Coraliomargarita algicola: one gene and its partner. The protein of the gene in region 2 interacts with the protein of the main gene of each other region in a pairwise test. Links are inferred from orthologs where the notes say so. Each region holds a gene or a part of one and is shown on either strand. Other genes may lie near its edges.

Region 1 (9,790 bases), 2.5 Mb from region 2 along the record:
AGTTTTATCCGTTTTTCAAAGCCATTTTCACCGAGCCGAATCCAGTGCCGATCAAGTATGCACTCAAGCAGGCGGGCATTATCAGTTCCGATGAGGTGCGCCTCCCTCTAAGTTCGATCACCGCCGAAACCTGCGCAATATTGGATCCAATGCTCGCCGAACTCGGCCTCGTTTAATCTCGTATCTCTAGTAATCATGTCACTCAAACTACTTCTTAACGGCTCACGCGGACGCATGGGCATCGCGATTTCCGCAATCGCCCAAGACAACAACGCCGAAATCGTCTCTGCATGTGATGCGGGCGACGACCCACGCGCCAATATCGACGCCTGCGAAGCCATTATCGACTTCAGCTTTCACGAAGTGACTGCCAGCATCGCGGCACTCGCCGTCGAAAAGAACTTACCACTCGTGATCGGCACCACCGGACACACCGCCGAAGAGAAAGCACAAATCCTCAGCACAGTGGACGGCAAAATCCCCGTAGTCTGGGCGGGCAACTACTCTGTGGGTGTCAACACGCTGAACTATTTAACACGTAAAGCAGCGACAATTCTGGGGGAACAATACGAGCCCGAAGTGCTGGAGATGCACCACCATCACAAAAAGGACGCTCCCAGCGGCACCGCTGAGCGTCTGATTGAAATCCTAAAGGACAGCTATCAACTGGCCGACGAGCAAGTTGTACATGGACGCGAAGGTCTAGTCGGCGCACGCCCTCGCAAAGAAATCGGCGTGCATGCCATCCGCGGGGGTGACATCGTCGGTGAACACACCGTTTATTTCTGTGGTGATGGCGAACGCATCGAACTCACTCACCGCGCGACGGATCGTAAGATCTTCGCCCAAGGTGCGGTTCGCGCCGCACAATGGGCAGTCGGCAAAACACCCGGAGTATACAACATGGAAGACGTGCTCGGCCTGGTAGATTAAACTATCATGATTGCACGACTCAAAGGAACCGTTCTCGAATCCACACCGCTGTTAGTCGTCCTGGAAGCGGGTGGCGTGGGCTACGAAGTCCACATCCCCGTGACGACTGCAGAGAAAGTGCCAGCCATTGGCAAAGAGTGCAGTCTTTTTATCCATAGCGTCTACCGCGAAGACAGCGCGACGCTCTACGGTTTTGCCACGCGCGATGACCGCGATTTTTATCGCTTACTCATCGAAAAAGTATCCGGCATCGGCCCCAAAATTGGTATCAGCATGCTCAGCCGCATGTCCACCGATTTGCTGCGCAGCGCGATTGCCAGCTCAGATGTAGCACTCCTGTCTAAATGCCCCGGCATTGGCAAGAAAACCGCCGAGCGGCTAGTCATTGAGTTAAAAGACAAAGTCGGCTTGGTGGCCACTGGCCAAACACCCACCGCAGGCGATCTTCACATGCCTACCGAACCGAGTGCGTTTCAAGATGCCGTCGCCAGCTTAATGACACTCGGCTACAAGCCTGCCGACGCCGATAAACTCGTGCGTAAAGCCGTTGCCAAACTCGATAGCAACGCCAGCACAGAAGCGCTGCTCAAAGAAGCGCTGCGCTAGACGCTCCTATTAATAAACATAGCTAGCCGACGAAGCGTCGCCGAAGGCGGGCTTATGTAGCGCACTGACTTTTTGAGTCAAAGTATCCAACAACATTAAACGAGTGCTACCGCCATTGCGTTGGGTGAATACCAGATGGCGTCCATCACGGAGCCATGCTGGTTCCAAAGAGGAGGCCCCCTGAGTCAGCCACTTGCTGGTGCGCGATTGGGCGTCGTAAAGTGCGATCTGAAAGCCTCCGCTGACAGCCGCCGTAAACGCGATCAAATTATCATTCACGGGGTTCCATGCAGGCTCCGAGCAGTAACTGCTGATATTAGTCGGAAGACGTCGCGCCGGCCCTCCAGTGCTGGAGATCTCATACAATTGAGGCTTACCAGGCGCATCCGAAGTGTAGACTAAACGGCGTCCATCAGGTGACCAACTCGGACTGGCTTCCAGGCTCTTATTAGTGGTCAAGCGCCGGGCATTCTTACCGCGGCTATCGGTAACATGAATCTCGGAGTTCCCCGTACCAGAAAGTGACATCGCAATTTGTCGCCCATCCGGACTAAAGGCCCCACCGGTATTCAGCCCCTTAAAAGTCGCGATCGGCGTTTTACGGCCACTGTTTACATCCAACAGAAAGATATCGGGAAAACCGCTCTTAAAGTAAGTCGTGTAGAGCAAATGACGCCCATCAGGCGCCCACTTTGGCCCCGTAACCAGAGAACGGTCACGCGTTAAAGGCCGCACACGGCTAAAGAGTAAATCACTGGTATAAATTTCGGAGATCCCACGTTGCTTGCCGACGAATGCGAGGCGTCCGGCAAAGAAGCCCTTAGTCTGCAAAGTGGCTTCAACCACCAGATCACAGGCGCGCAGCACAGCATTTTGCAAATCACTGCCGGAGACGGTGCGTCGCAATTGCTCCGTGTAAGGTTGGCCCGAGCCCACAGTCAACAGCACCGCTGAAGCGCCGGCAGGCTCGATTTTAATTTGAAAGGCCGCATTGCTCCCGTTTGTCACGACATAGGCACCATGTAGGTTAAATGCCCGGCGAGCCATATTACTCACAGTCGCATCACTACTATCAATCGCGACCGCGAGCTGCCCTTCTCCATCCCGCACCAGGTCCTGAAGCTGGATAGTTTCAGAGAATACCGCACGGGGAGCGAGCGAAACACAGAAGATCGAGAGTAATAAAAGGGCTGTTAAACGCATAGTCACGAAATAGTCCGAAGCGCAGGAAAATCGCAAATGAAAATCAACTTTGTGAATAGATTTCTACAAAAGACAAAAATTCTAGCGTTTCGTGTTGAACTGCTGCGTCAGTGTTCCAATTTGCTACGACATAGCTATGGCAGACAAAGAACAAATCCAAACAGCCCTCAAAAGCGTCAAATTCCCCGGTTTCAGTCGCGACATCGTTTCCTTCGGCCTCGTTCGCGAGGTGGAACAAAACGACAATGAAGTCTTGATCGGCATCGAAATCACCACCGCCGACACAACGATTCCAGAGCGAATCGCGGCCGACATTAAAAGCGCAGTCGGCGCCCTGGAAGGCATCGACGAAGTCAAAGTGCGGATGGAGATCTCTCAGCCCAAGCAACAACCCTCGCCCGCCGGAGCTGCGGGGAGCAAGCCCAATACCAGCCAGGCCATGCAACAGGTCAAATACGCAATCGCGGTTGCCAGTGGCAAGGGCGGCGTAGGCAAATCGACGGTCACAGTGAATATCGCCTGCGCCCTGCAACGTCTCCTGGAAGCCGAAGGCAAATCAGGAGTCGGCATCATGGACTGCGACATTTACGGCCCCTCGATTCCACTCATGCTGGGTGCCGCCGGACGGCCTGAAATTGAAAACGATTTGATTGTCCCCATCGAGAATTTCGGTGTGCGCACGATGTCGATGGGCTTCCTGGTCGACGAAGACACCCCAGTCGTCTGGCGTGGCCCGATGATTATGAAGACAATTCAACAGTTTGCACAAAACGTGAATTGGGGAGAATTGGAAATTTTAGTCGTGGACCTGCCACCCGGCACTGGCGACGCGCAGCTCTCTCTCGTGCAAACCATCCCACTCGAAGGCGCGGTTATCGTCACTACGCCACAGCCCGCGGCCTCCAATGTTGCTCGCCGTGGAGCGCGCATGTTTGACAAGGTCAGTGTGCCGCTCCTGGGAGTGGTGGAGAATATGAGCTACTTGGAAGCAGCGGACGGCTCACGCCAGAATCTATTCGGCGAAGGGGGCGGCAGTGAAACTGCAAAAAGCCTCGGAACTGAGCTGTTGGGGCAACTTCCAATTGACCCCAACATTCGCATCGGATGCGACAAGGGCATTCCCATCGTCATCAGCGATCCCGACTCCAAGGCCTCCCAAGTATTTATGGAAATTGCGCGACAGATCTTAAACAGTCTTGTTAAAAAATAATTTCGCTCGCGTTTTAAGCTAGCCAGAGGCGCCATTCCATGTAGTTTTCTGAGCTTTGTGTTACGAGATATGCTATCAGTCGTATGAGCGAGGAGAATAAAGATATGTCCAATTCAGCTTCCGATACCTGTTCCAATCATGGATTCGCGCAGCGTTCCACACTCTACCAAGAGTTTCTGGCGGAGCGCGAAGAAATCCTCAGGCACAAGTGGATCGAATCCGAAAAACAAGGAAAAGACATCGGCTTTGAACGCGCCTTACTCGACTGGATTCGCAAACATCGCCAAAATTGGCGTGGCGCTCGCAACATCAAGCTAGGGAAATAATTCAAGGCAACTTGGCTGGCCGACGAGGCAGGCAAATCGCCGTGAGCTGACTGCGAAGCTGGAAGCGGCGACCTCCAATGACATCCGAGACAGCGGCATGCCCTCATCGTAGCGAGCAGCTGACTCTCTCCAAAAATCATTCAGATTTTTGGCGGAGTTCGTTTGATCTACACCGAAAAGTAGATAGCCATTGCTGCATGATACGATTGATCACCAAGTTACTACCGCTATGGATACTCAGCTTTGCCGTGGCGCAAGCCGGGATACGACTGGAAAACTATACCTACCCTTTTCCGGTCTCAAATTTCTCCTTTGAGAGCCAAGAGCAAACATTGGAGATGAGCTATATGGACGTTTCGCCTACCACGGATGTCCTTGGCACAGTCTTGCTCTTGCATGGCAAAAACTTCTCCGGCGCTTATTTTGAAGAAACCGCGAACGCCCTACTGGAAACCGGCTACCGCGTGATCATGCCAGACCAAATCGGCTTCGGCAAATCCACCAAACCAAGCCATTACCAATACAGTTTTCATCAGCTGGCACAAAACACTTATGATCTCTTGAAATCATTAAAAGTGGAGCAAGTCCAGGTGCTCGGACACTCAATGGGCGGTATGCTTGCGACACGCTTCGCGCTCATGTATCCGGACATGGCGACTAGCCTGACACTACTCAATCCCATTGGACTCGAAGATTGGAAGGCAAAAGGAGTGCCCTACCAGTCAATAGACGAATGGTATCAGGGCGAACTCAAAAAGACTCCCGAAAAGATCCGCGCCTACCAACTGGACTCCTACTACGATGGCAAATGGAAGAGCGCATACGACTCTGGCGTCGAGATGCTGACTCGCTTTATCCAAAGCAAAGAATACCCTGTAATGGCTTGGAACCAAGCACTCACCTACGACATGATTTACAACCAACCGGTCGTATACGAATTCAAACAACTCTCACAACCCACCCTCCTGATTATTGGGCAGCGCGACACCACCGCACTAGGCAAAAATAAAGTCAGCGCAGAAGTGAAGGCCACATTAGGCAACTATCCTGAGCTCGGACGCGCAGCTTTGAAAGCCATCCCCAATGCCACCCTTGTTGAGCTTGAGGGTTTAGGGCACCTCCCACAGATCGAAGACTTTGGACGTTTCTTCGGCCCCTACATCGAGTTTTTAAATGCCAACTAATTAGGCGGATTGACTCCACCGACGGATCACGTGAGTCTGGTCTCGAACCACCTTCAAACCAATTGCAATATGACAGAGATTAGCCGTTACCTAGATGCCGCAATACTGAAAGCCGAGTTTACTGAAACAGACGTTCTGGAAGCACTCCAAGCCTGCATTGAGCTAAACACATACAGCGTATGCGTACGCCCCTGCGATATCGAACTGGCGCAGCAACATTGTAAAGGCACCGACACCGCGGTCTGCGTGGTATTGGGATTCCCGCATGGGGTGCAATTACCCGCATCAAAGGCCGACGAAGCGAAACGCTACATCGAACTCGGCGTCGATGAAATCGATATGGTCGCCAACTACGGCTGGATCAAATCAGGCAAATGGGCCGAAGTTGAAGCAGATGTGGCAGGCGTGGCCGCACAAACGCGGGCCGCACAGGTCCCGCTAAAAGTCATTTTCGAAACCGCCCATCTAAATACTCAAGAAATTCAGCAAATGGTGGAAGTCTGCATTCGTGCAGGTGCCGACTTCGTCAAAACATCTACTGGCTTCAATGGCGAAGGTGCCAAACTGGAAGATGTGCAGACCATGCTCGACACAGCCGCAGGGCGCATCCAGGTCAAGCCATCCGGAGGCATCCGCGACCGCGCGGATGCGCAACGCTTCGTCGATCTGGGCGCACATCGTCTTGGTGTCGGTTGGACCTCTTGCCGTGCGATCTGTGAAGATACTGCAGCGCAATCCGACAGTGGTTACTAAATGGACACCATGTTTCCACAGAAAAAGAAAAAAAAGGTCGACTACGAAGCTCTGAATTCGGCCCTGATGCGCATCCCGCGGATGGACGTAGTGGTCGCACGCAGCTTGATCGACATGGGCATTCGCGAAATCTACGATCTGCAGGGGCGAGCACCTGAAATCCTATTTGAAGAAGCACGCAAGAAGAACCAAGCGCTGGTTGACACTCATATCCGTTTTTTCCGGATGGCAGTATACTATGCTGAATGCGAATCACCGGAGCAGTCCAAATTGCACCCCGACGAATGGAACTAGCGGGGCCCCTAGGCGACTAAGCTTATATGAGCTCCCAAGAAATTGAAATTCCGCGTGAAGTGCCCGTAATGACTTTAAGTCAATGTGGACGATTCCCGCAGGCGATGATGCCGCTCTACATCTTCGAGCCACGCTATCGCGAAATGCTGCAGCGCGTATTGGCAGAAGACCGCATCTTCGCAGTCGCCGCACTCGATGAGCGGGAAAAAGACGCCGAAATACTGGAGACCCCCTACTCCATTGCCAGTGTCGGAGTGGTTCGCGCCTGCAAGCAAAACCCGGACGGCACCTCTAATTTGATTTTACAAGGTTTAGCCCGCGTGCAACTAGAGAGCTTTGTGACTGAAGAGCCCTACCGGCGCGCGCGCATTCATCAAATTCTAAGTGAATCCGACGGCAGCGAACAAACCATGGGAGCCATTCAGCCGACTCTACTTGCGCTCATGCAAACCCAAATGCGCTTGGGGGCCGACATCCCGCAAGAGGTCATACAATTTTTATCAAATATTAAAGAGCCGGAAAACGTGCTCGACCTCGCGATTTTCACACTCTGCCCCTCCGGACGCTTCAAGCAGGAGCTACTGGAGACCCGGGGCATACTCGCTCGCTTTGAGAAATTTGAACGGGCGCTGCGTTCACAAATCGAACGCCTCAAATTAGACCACAAATTGAAAGGTGGTCTGGATGAGGACAGTATTGGCAACAATTAGCGCCGCGGCTGCTCGAAATAAAAGCTCAACAAGCCAGGATTCACGACGATCTCGTTGACCTTAGCCAATGAAAGTGTCTGCCCATCCAGGCGCGTTTCAACCTCATGCGCAAAGGGATAACCATCGACCTCTTTGTAATCGCGGTACAATGTTTGTAACTGGACTTCGCCATTGGCATCCAATTGATCCACCCGGACGACATAGGCCGTAAAGACATCGATATAATAATGACTGAGGCCGCGACCACTTTCATCCACTGACAGCACATAGACGCTACGCTCATCAAGCGTAGCTCTCTCTAAAAGCGTAATTTCATTTTCACTCTTCTCCATCGCGCGAAATAGCGGACTGTCAAATCGAGCCTGCGCACGTAAAGCACGCGTGCCTTTCGCGTCCAAAGTCTGGATCGAAACTTCACCATTTGTTTCAGTGCGCATCCAAGCAACATCGCCGTTGTAACCACTAATTACATTACACAACTCGTTAGAGAGGCGATAGCGCATGGAGTAGGGGCGTTTCTTACGCATAAGAAAATCAAAGCTCTGCCCATTCTGCTCGATGATGCCTTCGACACTGATAGACGACAACGAATCCGCATCACGAAAACCACCATAAGCCTCGGTATAGCGTTGAAGAATACGTTGCAGCGCATAGCTATCGCTCTGTGCCCCCGCCAAGAGAGGAAATAAGCTAATACAAGCAATAAGGAATAAGGGTCGGAACGGCATCATAACATTTCATGTACGCAGGCATACGAATGGCAAGCAATTCGTAACATGCATGAAGAAACATTGTCACACGGCAAAAGTCTTGCCACATACCTAATCCATGACTCCTGAAATCATTAGCCAATGGCTCCTAAAGTTTAAAATCAATGTAGGCATGGCCGAGCTTCTCAGCCTGCTGGGCGCAGGGCTTTACCTATTTATCTTAGCTCTGTTGGCCAACTTTGTCGCGAAACGTTTCATCAAATATATCATCCATCCACTCATTCGTAAGACTTCGATGCAATGGGATGACTTACTGATCGATCATAATGTCATCGTACGCTTTTCACATATAGGACCTGCGGCGATCATTCATTTTTTCGCGCCGGCTCTGTTCGACAACTTCCCCTCGATCGCGGGTTTCTTTCAACTGATCGTAAACACTTACCTAATCGTCATCATATTGTTCGTCATCGATGGCGTATTAAATTTTACGCGATCGCTCTGGGAGCGCAGCTCGATGGGCAAGCGCTATCCTGCCAAGAGCTTTATTCAAGCAGCCAAATTGGTAATCAATCTGATTGGCTTCATCTTCATTCTATCGGCCTTGCTGGAAAAGTCACCGCTGGTTTTGTTTTCCGGTCTGGGCGCGGTCACCGCCATTCTACTCTTAATTTTTAAGGACGCGATTCTCGGATTGGTCGCGGGCTTTCAACTCTCCATCAATAATATGGTCATGGTCGGTGATTGGATCGAGATGCCCGCCCGCGGTGCCGATGGTGATGTCATCGACGTCTCACTCACCACCGTAAAAGTGCAAAATTGGGATAAAACGATCACGACCATCCCGACCTATGCACTCATCACCGATTCTTTCAAAAACTGGCGTGGCATGAGCGAATCCGGCGGTCGCCGAATTAAACGCCCACTCTACATCGACATGCGCACGATTCAGTTTGCCGATGAAGATTTGCTAGCACGCTTTAAGCGTATCCGCCTGCTACGCCCCTACCTAGAGTCCAAATTGGAGGAAATCCAGAAATACAACGATCATGTAGGCGAAGAACTCTCAGAGTTAATCAACGGTCGCCGCCTCACGAATGTGGGCACCTTTCGCGCCTATTGCGTCGCCTATTTGCGCAATCACCCCAAGGTGCATCAGGACATGACCTTGCTAGTGCGTCAGCTGCCACCCAGTTCCCAAGGCCTACCGTTAGAGATCTATGTATTTACCAACGACATCGCTTGGGCCCGATACGAAGATATTCAGGGCGATATCTTTGACCACTTCCTCTCCGTGCTGCCCGAATTCGGGCTTAGCGCGTATCAAGCCCCCAGCGGCGCGGACTTGGAAAAAGCAGGCTTCGCCCTCAAGCAAGAAGGCTAGCGAGTCCTTCCCTGCGCAGAATGCAATCGGCCGACCAACAGCCCCAGGCGGGTGAAAAGGTCGGCTAGCTTCGATTACTGTAGCCCGAGCTTATCCAGGATACGGTCAAGGTCGTCATTTCCAAAATACTCGATGGTGATACGCCCCTTCTTGGGGGTGTGCTTAAGTGCGACGCGAGTGTTGAAATGCTCCCCCATGCGCCTTTCCAGATCACGGATCGCGGTTTGTTCGGCCTCTGGAGCATTTTGCCCGTTCCCCTTCTTGGCAGTCGCACCATTGCTGTCTTTAAGCCGGCGTACCTGCGCTTCGGCTTCGCGTACGCTCATGCCCGTTTCAATGATACGACGTGCCAACAACCTGCGATGTTCTTCACTCTCTAGACCGAGCAAGACCTTGGCGTGCCCCGTCGAAATGAGACGACGGCTCAGAAAGCCCTGAATTTCAGAACCTAGCGTGAGTAAGCGCAACGCGTTGGCG
Region 2 (9,993 bases):
CAAATCATAGTGATTGGGCGGATTTTGATGATTACAATGCGATTCAGCTAAACGACACCCACCCTGCGATCGCAATTCCGGAATTGATGCGCCTCTTGATCGATGAGTATGGTCTCGACTGGGATGCGGCTTGGAAGATCACGCGTAACACTTGCAACTATACCAACCACACCTTACTGCCAGAGGCGCTGGAAAAGTGGAGTGTGCCTCTCTTTGAAAAGGTATTGCCGCGTCATTTGGAAATCATTTACGAGATCAACGCTCGCTTCCTGCAAGACGAAGTCGAAGCGAAATGGCCTGGGGATGATGCTAAGAAGTCCGAGCTCTCCATCATCGAAGAGGGCTATCCTAAGATGGTGCGCATGGCCTATCTGTCTGTGGTGGGCTCGACCAAGGTCAATGGTGTGGCTGCGCTGCACACTGAACTATTGAAGAAGCATCTCTTCGCGACCTTCCACGAACTCTATCCGAACAAGTTGATCAATATGACCAATGGCATTACGCCGCGCCGCTGGTTGCTGGCCTGTAATCCAGGCTTAAGTGAATTGATCACAGAGAAGGTTGGCGATGATTGGCCGAAACATCTCGATCAATTGCAGGACATTGCAAAACTCGCCGACGACGCGGAATTCCAAGAGCGTTTCATGGACATTAAGCGCTCGAATAAGCAAGCCTTTGCCGATTTCGTGTTGGAAGATTCGGGCACGGTTATTAGCCCTGATGCGCTCTTTGATGTGCAGATCAAGCGTCTGCACGAATACAAGCGCCAGCACCTAAACCTGCTGCACATCCTTACGCTCTACCGCCGTCTTTTGAACGATCCGAGTTATGAGATGAATCCGCGTGTCTTTATCTTCGGAGCGAAGGCTGCGCCAGGCTACGCGCTGGCTAAGAACATCATTCGCGCCATCAACAAGGTGGCCGATAAGGTGAACAACGATCCCCGCATTAACGATAAGATTAAAATCGTCTTCCCGCAAAACTATCGCGTGACCATGGCAGAAAAGATGATCCCAGCTGCGGATCTCTCCGAGCAAATCTCGACTGCAGGTAAGGAAGCTTCCGGCACCGGCAACATGAAGCTGGCCCTGAATGGCGCACTGACTATCGGCACCCTGGATGGAGCCAATGTGGAAATCGGCGAAGAAGTTGGCGACGACAATATTTTCATCTTCGGTAATACGGTCGAGCAGGTCGATGCGATTCGCTCCAAGGGCTACAATCCATACGATTATTACAACAGCAATTGGGAGCTTAAGGCTGTCATTGACTGGTTGCGCTCCGATTACTTCACTCCTGGCGAGCACGACGCTTTTGCGCCGCTTTGCAGCAGCTGGCTGGAAGGGGGCGACCCATTCCTTTGCCTTGCAGACTACGCCGACTATGTGCGTGCTCAGGAAGAAGTGGATAAAGCCTTCAGCGATAAGAAACGCTGGGCCAAGATGGCCATTATGAATACTGCGCGCGTAGGCAAGTTCTCCTCCGACCGCACCATTGCACAATACGCAGAGCAAATCTGGCATCTTAAGCCCGTCAAAATCGGTGCTTAGTCCCTGAGGTCGGAGGTCAGAGAACAGAGGTCAGAGAACAGAGGTCAGCTACTGTGAAGCAGTTCGTTATGGAAATCGCGGCATGCGCCATTTTGGCGAGATCGGAAGCGCTATAACTGATTGATATTCATATCGGGCCTCTGGCCTCTGTCTGCGGGCCTCTGTCTTCTGACTGCTCTCTCTCAGGTTCATAATGTAAGAGTGTGTGTTTCAGCGCTTCCAGTGGCAGCGTTGTTATCATTGCGCGCGTACATGCTTAGAGCTGCCGTCAACACGACGATGATCATGTGCTTGCAAAGCGGTTTTAAAGCGACAGAACTACGCATGGCTAGTTTTTGACTCACGAAGCCAGCCGAAACCTCTTACTTTCCAAATCCTTCTACTTTCGATCAGCAATGGAGCCGAGTTCAGCTAAGCATCGTCGTCACTCATTGAAGCGGCGACACATGGGGCCTCCCGCCAAGGGAGCCCGCAAGCATGCATCCTCGAAGCGGGTCGCGCCGACGGAATCTTTCGCGCCGCCTCCAGTGGCTTCGCGCAGAATGATTAGCTTGCCCAAACCGCCGGGGCCACCGCCTGCGTTTAAGCTGTTTCTAGGCGCATTTTTGAGTGTGATGCTCTTAATCGCACTCGGTGGGGGCTATAATGCAGTGGCTTTAGCATTTGCACTGTTGTTGCCGGGCATCGCCTTGGTGATCAAGCCTCCCAGCAAGGGGCTGGGGAAGCTCGGGGATTTTGGTTTCGTGGGCCTATTGCTGTGCTTGCTGCTGGCCTTTGTGCCGCAGTTTTATTGGCCGTCTGCCGCTTGGCGAGAGGAAGCAGCCGCACTCGGTATTGATTTGCCCGCGACTTTGTCGGTGCAGCCTTGGTTGAGTTTTGAGGCTTGGTTGCTGACGTTGGCGGGCTTTGGCTGGTTGTATGCGGCCTTGCAGTGGCCTGTGAATCTATCGGGGCGCCGTTGGTTGTATTTTGGATTGTCGATACTCGTTTGTGGGCTCGCGGGATTTGTGCTTTGGGGCAACCTAATGGGCGCGCGTTACCCCGCCGCGGGGGAAGTGGCTGTCTTTAGCTATTTCAAAGATCCCAAGCTGACGGCTAGTCTGCTGGCGATCGCTGGCATCGCCACTTTTATCTATTCCATCGAAGGGCTGCGTTCGCGCAACTTGGTGCCTCTAATCGGGGTGCCGGCAACTGTGCTTTGTTTCGCCGGCTTACTTGTGTCAGGGGCCTGTGTGGGGCTGTTACTGTATTTTTCCGGCATCGCATTGTGGTTTGTTTGTAGTATACGCTCACGCTCTTTGCCACGTGCGTTTAAGTTCGGCTTCCCTCTGGTGGTGCTGATATTCGGCGTAGTGCTCGTGAATAATGATCGCAGCGTGCAGCGTATGCTGGATCTCGTACGCACTGACACGCAGTTGAATGATCGCTTGCGACTGCCCGTATATGCGGATGCGACGGACATGGTGTTGGCTGCGCCATTGAGTGGTTTTGGGCTGGGCTCGTTTTCGGCTGTGTTCCCTCAGTATCGTGAGGCTTCTGCTAATTTTCAGACTGTGGCTCAGCCGAAGAGCGATCTTTTATGGCTTGCGTCTGAGGGCGGATTGCTGGCGCTTGTTTTCTTTGCGATCTTTCTATTCGCCTATGCCAAGCGTTGCCGTGGCATGCTGGAGGGGGCCAGTGCGAGTTATCGTTTGCTGGCTCTGATCGCGGTGATCATCTTTGCCTTGAACGGCTTATTCGATGTGCCATGGCACCGCCCCGGTACGATGTACTTTGCGATTTTGTTGGCGGCGTTGGCATTGCCGACACGCACGCGAGCGGCCACCCATCTTCCCAAACTGTTCTGGCGAGCTTCGGGCGCATTATTGATTTTGTTCGGCTTACTCTGGTTGGCGGCAGGACTTTTCAATGCACCGTTTTACTCAGCAGTTAAATTGTCACAGGCGCAGGCTACCTTAGAGGCGCAGCTGTCGGAGGGCACGAAGCCCCCGGAGCGACCGTCTGAGGCGGATTTCGCGAATGCGACAGCAGTCGCGGATAGCTGGGTCGCCCAGCGTCCTCTTGACTGGCGGGCTTATTCGCTGCGTGCGCAACTTCGGTTGCAGGATACGCGGGATCTGGAGCAGGCCGATGCAGATTTTCGCCGTGCGCGTTTCGTCGAGCCGGTTTTGGGCGTGGTGAGTCAGGCCGAGGGGCGCGCTTGGTTGCCCTATGATCCAGAACGCGTGGTGGGGGCATGGCGAGAGACCTTGTTGCGAGAAATTGAGGATAAAGATCGCACTTACTCGAGCATGCTGCAGCAGGCCAGTGAGTCTTCAAGGCTGCAGGAGCGTATGGCCCGTCTGTCGGAAGTGGACCCTTACTATCGTGCATTCTTTTTATGTTCTCTGCGTGGACGGGAACTACAGCGGGAGATGGCGCGTGAACTCGCGAAGGATGCCGGGTTGAAAGCTTACAACGTAAAACTGCGCACTGAAATTGTGGAAAATTGGATCCAGCACGGAGACTTGAATTTGGCCGAAGCGTTCTTACAAAGCTATGAAGATTCCTTGGCCAATCGCTGGTGGCTGTGGTCTTTGTTATTAAAGGATCAGGCGAAATTCCAGCAGGCGATTCAACAGATTCGTGAGCATGTCGAGGTGCCTGAAATCCCGGCAGTGAAGGTGAACCTGGAAGAAGTGTCGATGGCACGTTTGACGCGTGAATATGCGGTTGATTCCGGAGACCGGATGAAGGGCGCGACTCTCATTTCGATTTATTTGGAGGGACAGGAATATGAAAAAGCCCTGTCTGTTTTGGACCGACTGCTTGAGACGCCTCAGCCACCCTTGTATCTCTACTACTGGCGCGCGGAGTGTCTCTACCAGTTGCAGGATTATATTGAGAGCTGGTATTCTTTTGAGAAATATTTGGAGAGGCTGTGGGGACGGGATGACGCCGCTAACCCAGTAGCTCAGGGATCGTAAAGGAAAAGGTCGTCCCTTCGCCGGTCGCGGATTCCCAGGTTAGGTGTCCACCGTGGCGCTGAATGAAATCTTCACAGAGCAATAGGCCGAAGCCTGAGCCCATTTCGCCGGAGGTACCGCTCTTTTGTTTGCGACCGTCGATCTTAAGCAAGAGTGCCTGAGTATCTTCTGTCATGCCGACGCCCTTGTCTTTAACCTGAAACTCCCATAGCCCCGGTTGGCGATAGATGCAGACTTTAATCTCGCCGCCTTGGTGGGAAAACTTGATCGCATTGGTCAATAGGTTGCGAAAGATCGCTTGTAGCATGTAGGGGTCGGCACGGATGATGCCTGAGTCGAAGGCATCGATTTTAATGCGTTGTTTTTTCTGATGCGCCACTGCGTGTAAGCGGTCGACCTCAGTGTTGAGTAGCTGCAAAATATCGATGGATTCGAGGCGAAACTTGAGCTCTTGGCCCGAGTTGCGCGTCCAGGCGACCAAATCTTTGAGCAGATCTTCCGCATCTTGGCCCGCCTTGTAGATGAGTCCGCTGAGACGTTTGGCCTCTTCGATGTCGTTTTGTTCGAGTCGCTGGTCCAGCATCCGGACGATGCCTAGCACGCCGCCAATCGCTGAGCGCAAGTCATGGCCCACCAGCGAGAGCAATTTATCTTTTGAGTGGTTGAGCGCCTGCAGGCGTATTTCCTCATCCGTTGGGCTGCCATGGATAAAGCCGTTGGAGCTGTCTAGCGGGTATCCATTAAACTGTGTCGGCGGGGTATTTGAATCCATATTGGGCCGACGATACTTATTCTTCTCGCCATGTAAAGGCATGACAGAGCGCAACCGCGGCCGCATCGGACTCGTCGAAGCGTAGTTCGAAATTGGTGCCGGTTATGTTTTGAATGGTGCGGGCGACTTGCTCCTTACTGGCGCGTCCCATGCCGACCACGGCCTGTTTGATGCGTAGCGGTGCATATTCGAATACGGGCAGCCCGCGCATGGCGGCGGTGCCGATGGCCGCGCCCCGGGCTGCTCCTAGGATTTGCGCGGTCTGAAAGTTTTGCACGTAGATGGTTTGCTCCACGGCGACATGGTCGACGGAGTGTTGATTTAAGAAATCGTCCACTTGATTGCCAATCGCGCCCAAGCACTCCGGCATCGAGAGACTGCGGTGTAGTTTCAAGGTGGCGGCTTCCAATATACGGGCTGTGCCATCGGCGCTGTAGTCGAGCACCGCAAAGCCACTGCCGCGTAAGCTGGGGTCGATGCCTAACACCCGCCCGCGAAAACTCCGGCCCAGTGTGACCCGTGTGGGCGCCTGCTTGGCGCCTGCGGCCTTTCCGCCGCGGGCGATGTGCGCCGCCCATAGTTTTCGTGTTGAGTTACTGGCCATGGCTTTAGGGAATAATGAGTTTGATACCGCCCACGATTACAAAGAACCAGATCAAGTATTCAAACAGCTTTTGATTGATGTGTTTCACGATCATTGGTGCGATTGCAGCACCCATCACTGAATAGAGCATAAAGCTGGCGCTGAAACGAATCGAGGCGAAATCGATGATTTGTAAGTCCACCATCAGTGGCACTTTCACTAGGTTCGCGAGTAAGAAGAACCAGGCCGAGGTGCCAATGTAAGCATATTTCGGCAGACCGGAGGCGATGAAGTAAAGCGCGGCCACTGGACCCGCGGCGTTGGCGACCATGGTGGCAAAGCCGCCAATGATGCCAGTGCTGCTGATAAATACGGGATGGTGAGGTAGGGTGTCGATTTCGGTCGCATGGCGGCGTAACCATTTGCGGTAAAAGTGCACCCCGGTCATGCTGAGTAGGATCAGCCCGATTAAAAAGCGCACCTGCGCATCGTCGACGCGGCTGAACACAAAGTAGCCGATCACAATGCCTGTCAGCATCCACGGGGCGAGTTTCCAGATGTAGCGCCATTCGGCATGACGACGGTAGACGATCACCGCGATGATGTCGGCCGAAATTAAAATTGGCAGTAAGATGCCCACCGATGCCTTGGGCGGCAGTGCCAGCGCCATTAGCACCACCGTGATATTGCCGACGCCGGGCAGGCCGCCCTTGCCCAAGCCCACTAAGAAGGCGCCCAGAGCGATCAGTCCATATTGCCATAGTTCGAGTGTGTCCATCGTCGCGAGCCTTGCATTCCGCGCCGCTTTGGCAAGAGTGCTTCAATCTATGCGATGGAAATGTATATGCGCCTATGATGGCACCGATTTTGATGGCTGGCAGCGCCAGCCGGGCGGCGAAGCTGTGCAAAATTATCTCGAGCGCGCGCTCTCGCAGATCTTTGACCAGCCGATTCAACTGCAGGGCAGCGGCCGCACCGATGCGGGCGTGCATGCGCGTGGGCAGTGCTTCCACTTTGATGCCGATTGGGCGCACGCTCCGGAAAAGCTGATACGTGCCTTGCACTCGATCTTGCCGACTTCCTTGAAGATTCATTCGGTCAAGCAGGTGAGCGAGGACTTTCATGCGCGCTTCTCTGTGACTGGTAAGCGCTACCTGTATCGCTACTATCTGGGCCGTGCGGACCCGATCGACGATCGCTACGTCTGGGCCTGCCGCGATCTGCCACTGGACGTCGAGGCGATGCAAGCGGCCGCCGACATTCTGGTCGGCACTCACGATTTTTCGGCCTACAGCGCCAGCCATGGTAAGGATAGCGATCCCAACACGGTCAAAACCGTCACTCGGCTGCAGATCAAGCAGAGCGGTAAGCACCTGCGCCTGGATGCCGAAGGCAGTGGCTTTCTTTATCGCATGGTGCGCAGCTTCGCAGGCGCACTGCACTCGGTCGGCCGGGGGCAACTGAGTCCTGCTGATATCGCAGAAATTCTTGCCTCTAAAGAACGCACCCACCGCATCGTGACCGCGCCCGCCAAGGGTCTATTTTTGGATAAGGTATTCTATCCTTAGGTGAGGAGGGCGCTGTGCCCTGCGTAGCTCGAAGAGCGAAGCACGGGTGACGGCGCCGGCAAAAGGTCTCTTTTTGGATAAGTTTTTTTATTGAAAGAAACTTGCAATAAAGGACTTCTTGATAACAGTCGCGTCTATCTATGGAAAATGCGACAGTAAGTACATGCCGTAGCCACGGCTGGCTCGATCACCTTGCGATAGGAATGGCAGCGGTTTGCGCCTTCCATTGCTTGTTGACGCCGATTCTCGTGATCGCGTTACCGATCATCGCGACGAGCTTTTTTGTGCATGAGGATTTCCATTTATGGATGATTCTGCTGGTGCTGCCGACGACAGGTTTTGCAGTTTTTATGGGTTGTCGTCAGCACAAGGACCGCTGGGTGGCGGTATTCAGCGCCATCGGTCTTTCGATTTTAGTTTTTTCCCTGGTGCAGGAGCGTTTGCACAGTGCGGGGCAGATGGAGGCGGCGAATGAAGCGGCGCATTGTTCAGCTTGCGCGGGCGATGTGCTAGCAGAGCCCGCTCCACTGCACAGCGCGGCATGGATCAATACGCTGGGCGGCTTGACTCTAGCGAGCGCGCATATTCGCAACTTCCGGCTGTGCCGCAAGCGTCGTTGCCAGCACGATTAGAGCTGAGACCAGCGCGACTCACGCCGCTCCCCAAAACGGTGCAGTGGCCTCGGTTCTCTGAACCGGGGTGGAGGAGGCGGTGGCCTCGGTTCTCTGAACCGGGGAGCGGTGGGGATTGGGAACGTCGAACGTCGAACATCGAACGTCCAACTTCGAATAATGAACCTTGATTCAAAAGCTGGAAGCCAGAGGTCTGAAAACAGAAGCCAGTCACTGTGAATCAGTCAGTTATGAAAATCACGGCATGCGTCATTTTGCGAGACAGGAAGTGCCATCACTGATTGATATTCATCTCTTGCCTCTGATATCCATTCGAAAAAAGTTTGGTCCTAATAGATATGTCTTTTGTAACCTCGGTTCTCTGAACCGGGGCGATGCCGATCGCCCCCGAAACAAAGTTTCGAGGCTACGCAAAGCCCAAGCTTATAGATCATATATTCTTAGAAGTGGTATGACATCTGTCTTCTGACTGCTTTGTCTAAGTTGAATGAAATAGCGCACCCATCAGAGATTCATCATTGGACGTTCGATGTTGGACGTTCAACGTTCAATCTGCCTCAAGACATGAGTCTTCAAGCGGCTACGGTGCACTGGCCTCGGTTCTCTGAACCGGGGTGGTGGTCGTGGAGGAGGGCCGCGCGGCTAGGGCTTCGCGCACTCGTCGCACACGCCATAGACTTCCATCATGTGGGCGATCTGTGAGTAGCCGTGCGCTTGGGCGCGTTTCACGACTTCGTGCCCGACACAGACATCCAGCCGCTCGGCTTTGTGGCACTCGCGGCAAATCAGGTGGTGGTAGTGCTCGTCGGGCGCTGTCAGTTCGAAGAGGTGGGTGCCGTTTTCCAAGGGCACGCGTTGCAGCACGCCGAGCTTTTCAAAGGTTTCCAGGTTGCGGTAGACAGTCACCAAATCAGACGCGGGCAGCTGCCCGCGTTCGCGTATTTCTTCCGCGCTGGCCGGACGATCCATACTCAGGAGTGCCCCGAGCACGCATTCGCGTTTTTTTGTCATGCGGCCGCCAGTCGCCTTGAGGCGTTCCAGGATGATGTCCAATAACTCTGGTTTTTCTATACTCATGCGGCTTCCCTAAAAAAAGAGCCTGATCGGATATTCAGTCCGATCAAGCTCTTTTGAAAGTCGCGGTTTTCGCGCGGGGGGATTAAAACTCCATGCGTGCGCCGATTGTGACATTACGCCTGGGCAGTGGGGCTACGTCCTTGATGTAGGAGGTGTGATGTCGGATTTCTTCATCCAGCAAATTGTTGGCCTGGGCAAAGAGTGTCAGATCGATACCGCTGCCGAGCTGGAAGGTATAAGCGAGGTCTGCTTTGAGTTCGGTGTAAGCATCGGTTTCGGTTTCCAGCGGCGCGGTGTCGTTTTGCTCGAACGCATGACGTAGCAGTAAGCCGGCATCCCACTTGCCATGAGCCCACTGGATCTTTCCGCCCATCCGTAGGGGAGGGATGCGGGGTAAGTTATCGTTGCCGTCACGATTTTCTGCCCGCACGAAGTCACTCATCAGGCCGACTTGTAATTGGCTATCTTCTGAGCGAAAGAGGATGCGGTTTAACTCTGCTTCAAATCCATAGAAGTTGGCATTTACATGGTCGTAGGCGTAGACATCCAGTTCGCTCACAATACCGAGCGCGGTTGCGTCGGCTTCAGCCGCGTAGATGTAATCCTCGAAGTAGGTGTAGAAGAGCGATGCGCTCGCTTCCCACTTGTTTCCTTGATAGCGATAGGTCAGATCTACGCCGTAGGCGGTTTCCAGCCCTAAGTTTGCATCCCCACGCTCATATTGGCTAGTGACGATGTGTTCGCCGTCAGCATAGAGTTCGGTGGAGGTGGGATGGCGCTGTGAGCGTTGTAAGGAGAGTGCGAGCGAGTTGCGCTCATTGATGTCGTAGATGATGCCTACGGCT

Evidence for each region.
Region 1: the proteins of ruvC (region 2) and ruvA interact in binary tests that used the Escherichia coli proteins (3 or more experiments, as listed by UniProt). The link is inferred for Coraliomargarita algicola from one-to-one orthologs.

Annotation. Positions count from the first base shown.
Region 1 is NZ_CP138858.1:525,621-535,410, forward strand. Bases 1-2,739 are described here. They hold ruvA (Holliday junction branch migration protein RuvA), read left to right. Parts: upstream 1-939; coding sequence 940-1,539; downstream 1,540-2,739. Other genes in these bases: dapA (4-hydroxy-tetrahydrodipicolinate synthase), read left to right, coding at 1-176; dapB (4-hydroxy-tetrahydrodipicolinate reductase), read left to right, coding at 196-933; SH580_RS02035 (beta-propeller domain-containing protein), read right to left, coding at 1,549-2,739. In the rest of the region: more of SH580_RS02035, read right to left, coding at 2,740-2,742; SH580_RS02040 (Mrp/NBP35 family ATP-binding protein), read left to right, coding at 2,879-3,952; SH580_RS02045 (hypothetical protein), read left to right, coding at 4,057-4,278; SH580_RS02050 (alpha/beta fold hydrolase), read left to right, coding at 4,476-5,462; deoC (deoxyribose-phosphate aldolase), read left to right, coding at 5,532-6,215; SH580_RS02060 (helix-hairpin-helix domain-containing protein), read left to right, coding at 6,225-6,509; SH580_RS02065 (LON peptidase substrate-binding domain-containing protein), read left to right, coding at 6,536-7,219; SH580_RS02070 (LolA-like protein), read right to left, coding at 7,216-7,950; SH580_RS02075 (mechanosensitive ion channel family protein), read left to right, coding at 8,048-9,313; SH580_RS02080 (ParB/RepB/Spo0J family partition protein), read right to left, coding at 9,388-9,790. UniProt on the Escherichia coli protein: The RuvA-RuvB-RuvC complex processes Holliday junction (HJ) DNA during genetic recombination and DNA repair.
Region 2 is NZ_CP138858.1:3,059,687-3,069,679, forward strand. Bases 4,099-7,040 are described here. They hold ruvC (crossover junction endodeoxyribonuclease RuvC), read right to left. Parts: upstream 5,893-7,040; coding sequence 5,305-5,892; downstream 4,099-5,304. Other genes in these bases: SH580_RS12430 (O-antigen ligase family protein), read left to right, coding at 4,099-4,516; SH580_RS12435 (sensor histidine kinase), read right to left, coding at 4,491-5,288; SH580_RS12445 (sulfite exporter TauE/SafE family protein), read right to left, coding at 5,897-6,649; truA (tRNA pseudouridine(38-40) synthase TruA), read left to right, coding at 6,699-7,040. In the rest of the region: SH580_RS12425 (glycogen/starch/alpha-glucan phosphorylase), read left to right, coding at 1-1,550; more of SH580_RS12430, read left to right, coding at 1,946-4,098; more of truA, read left to right, coding at 7,041-7,439; SH580_RS12455 (MerC domain-containing protein), read left to right, coding at 7,580-8,071; SH580_RS12460 (Fur family transcriptional regulator), read right to left, coding at 8,714-9,148; SH580_RS12465 (TonB-dependent receptor), read right to left, coding at 9,231-9,993.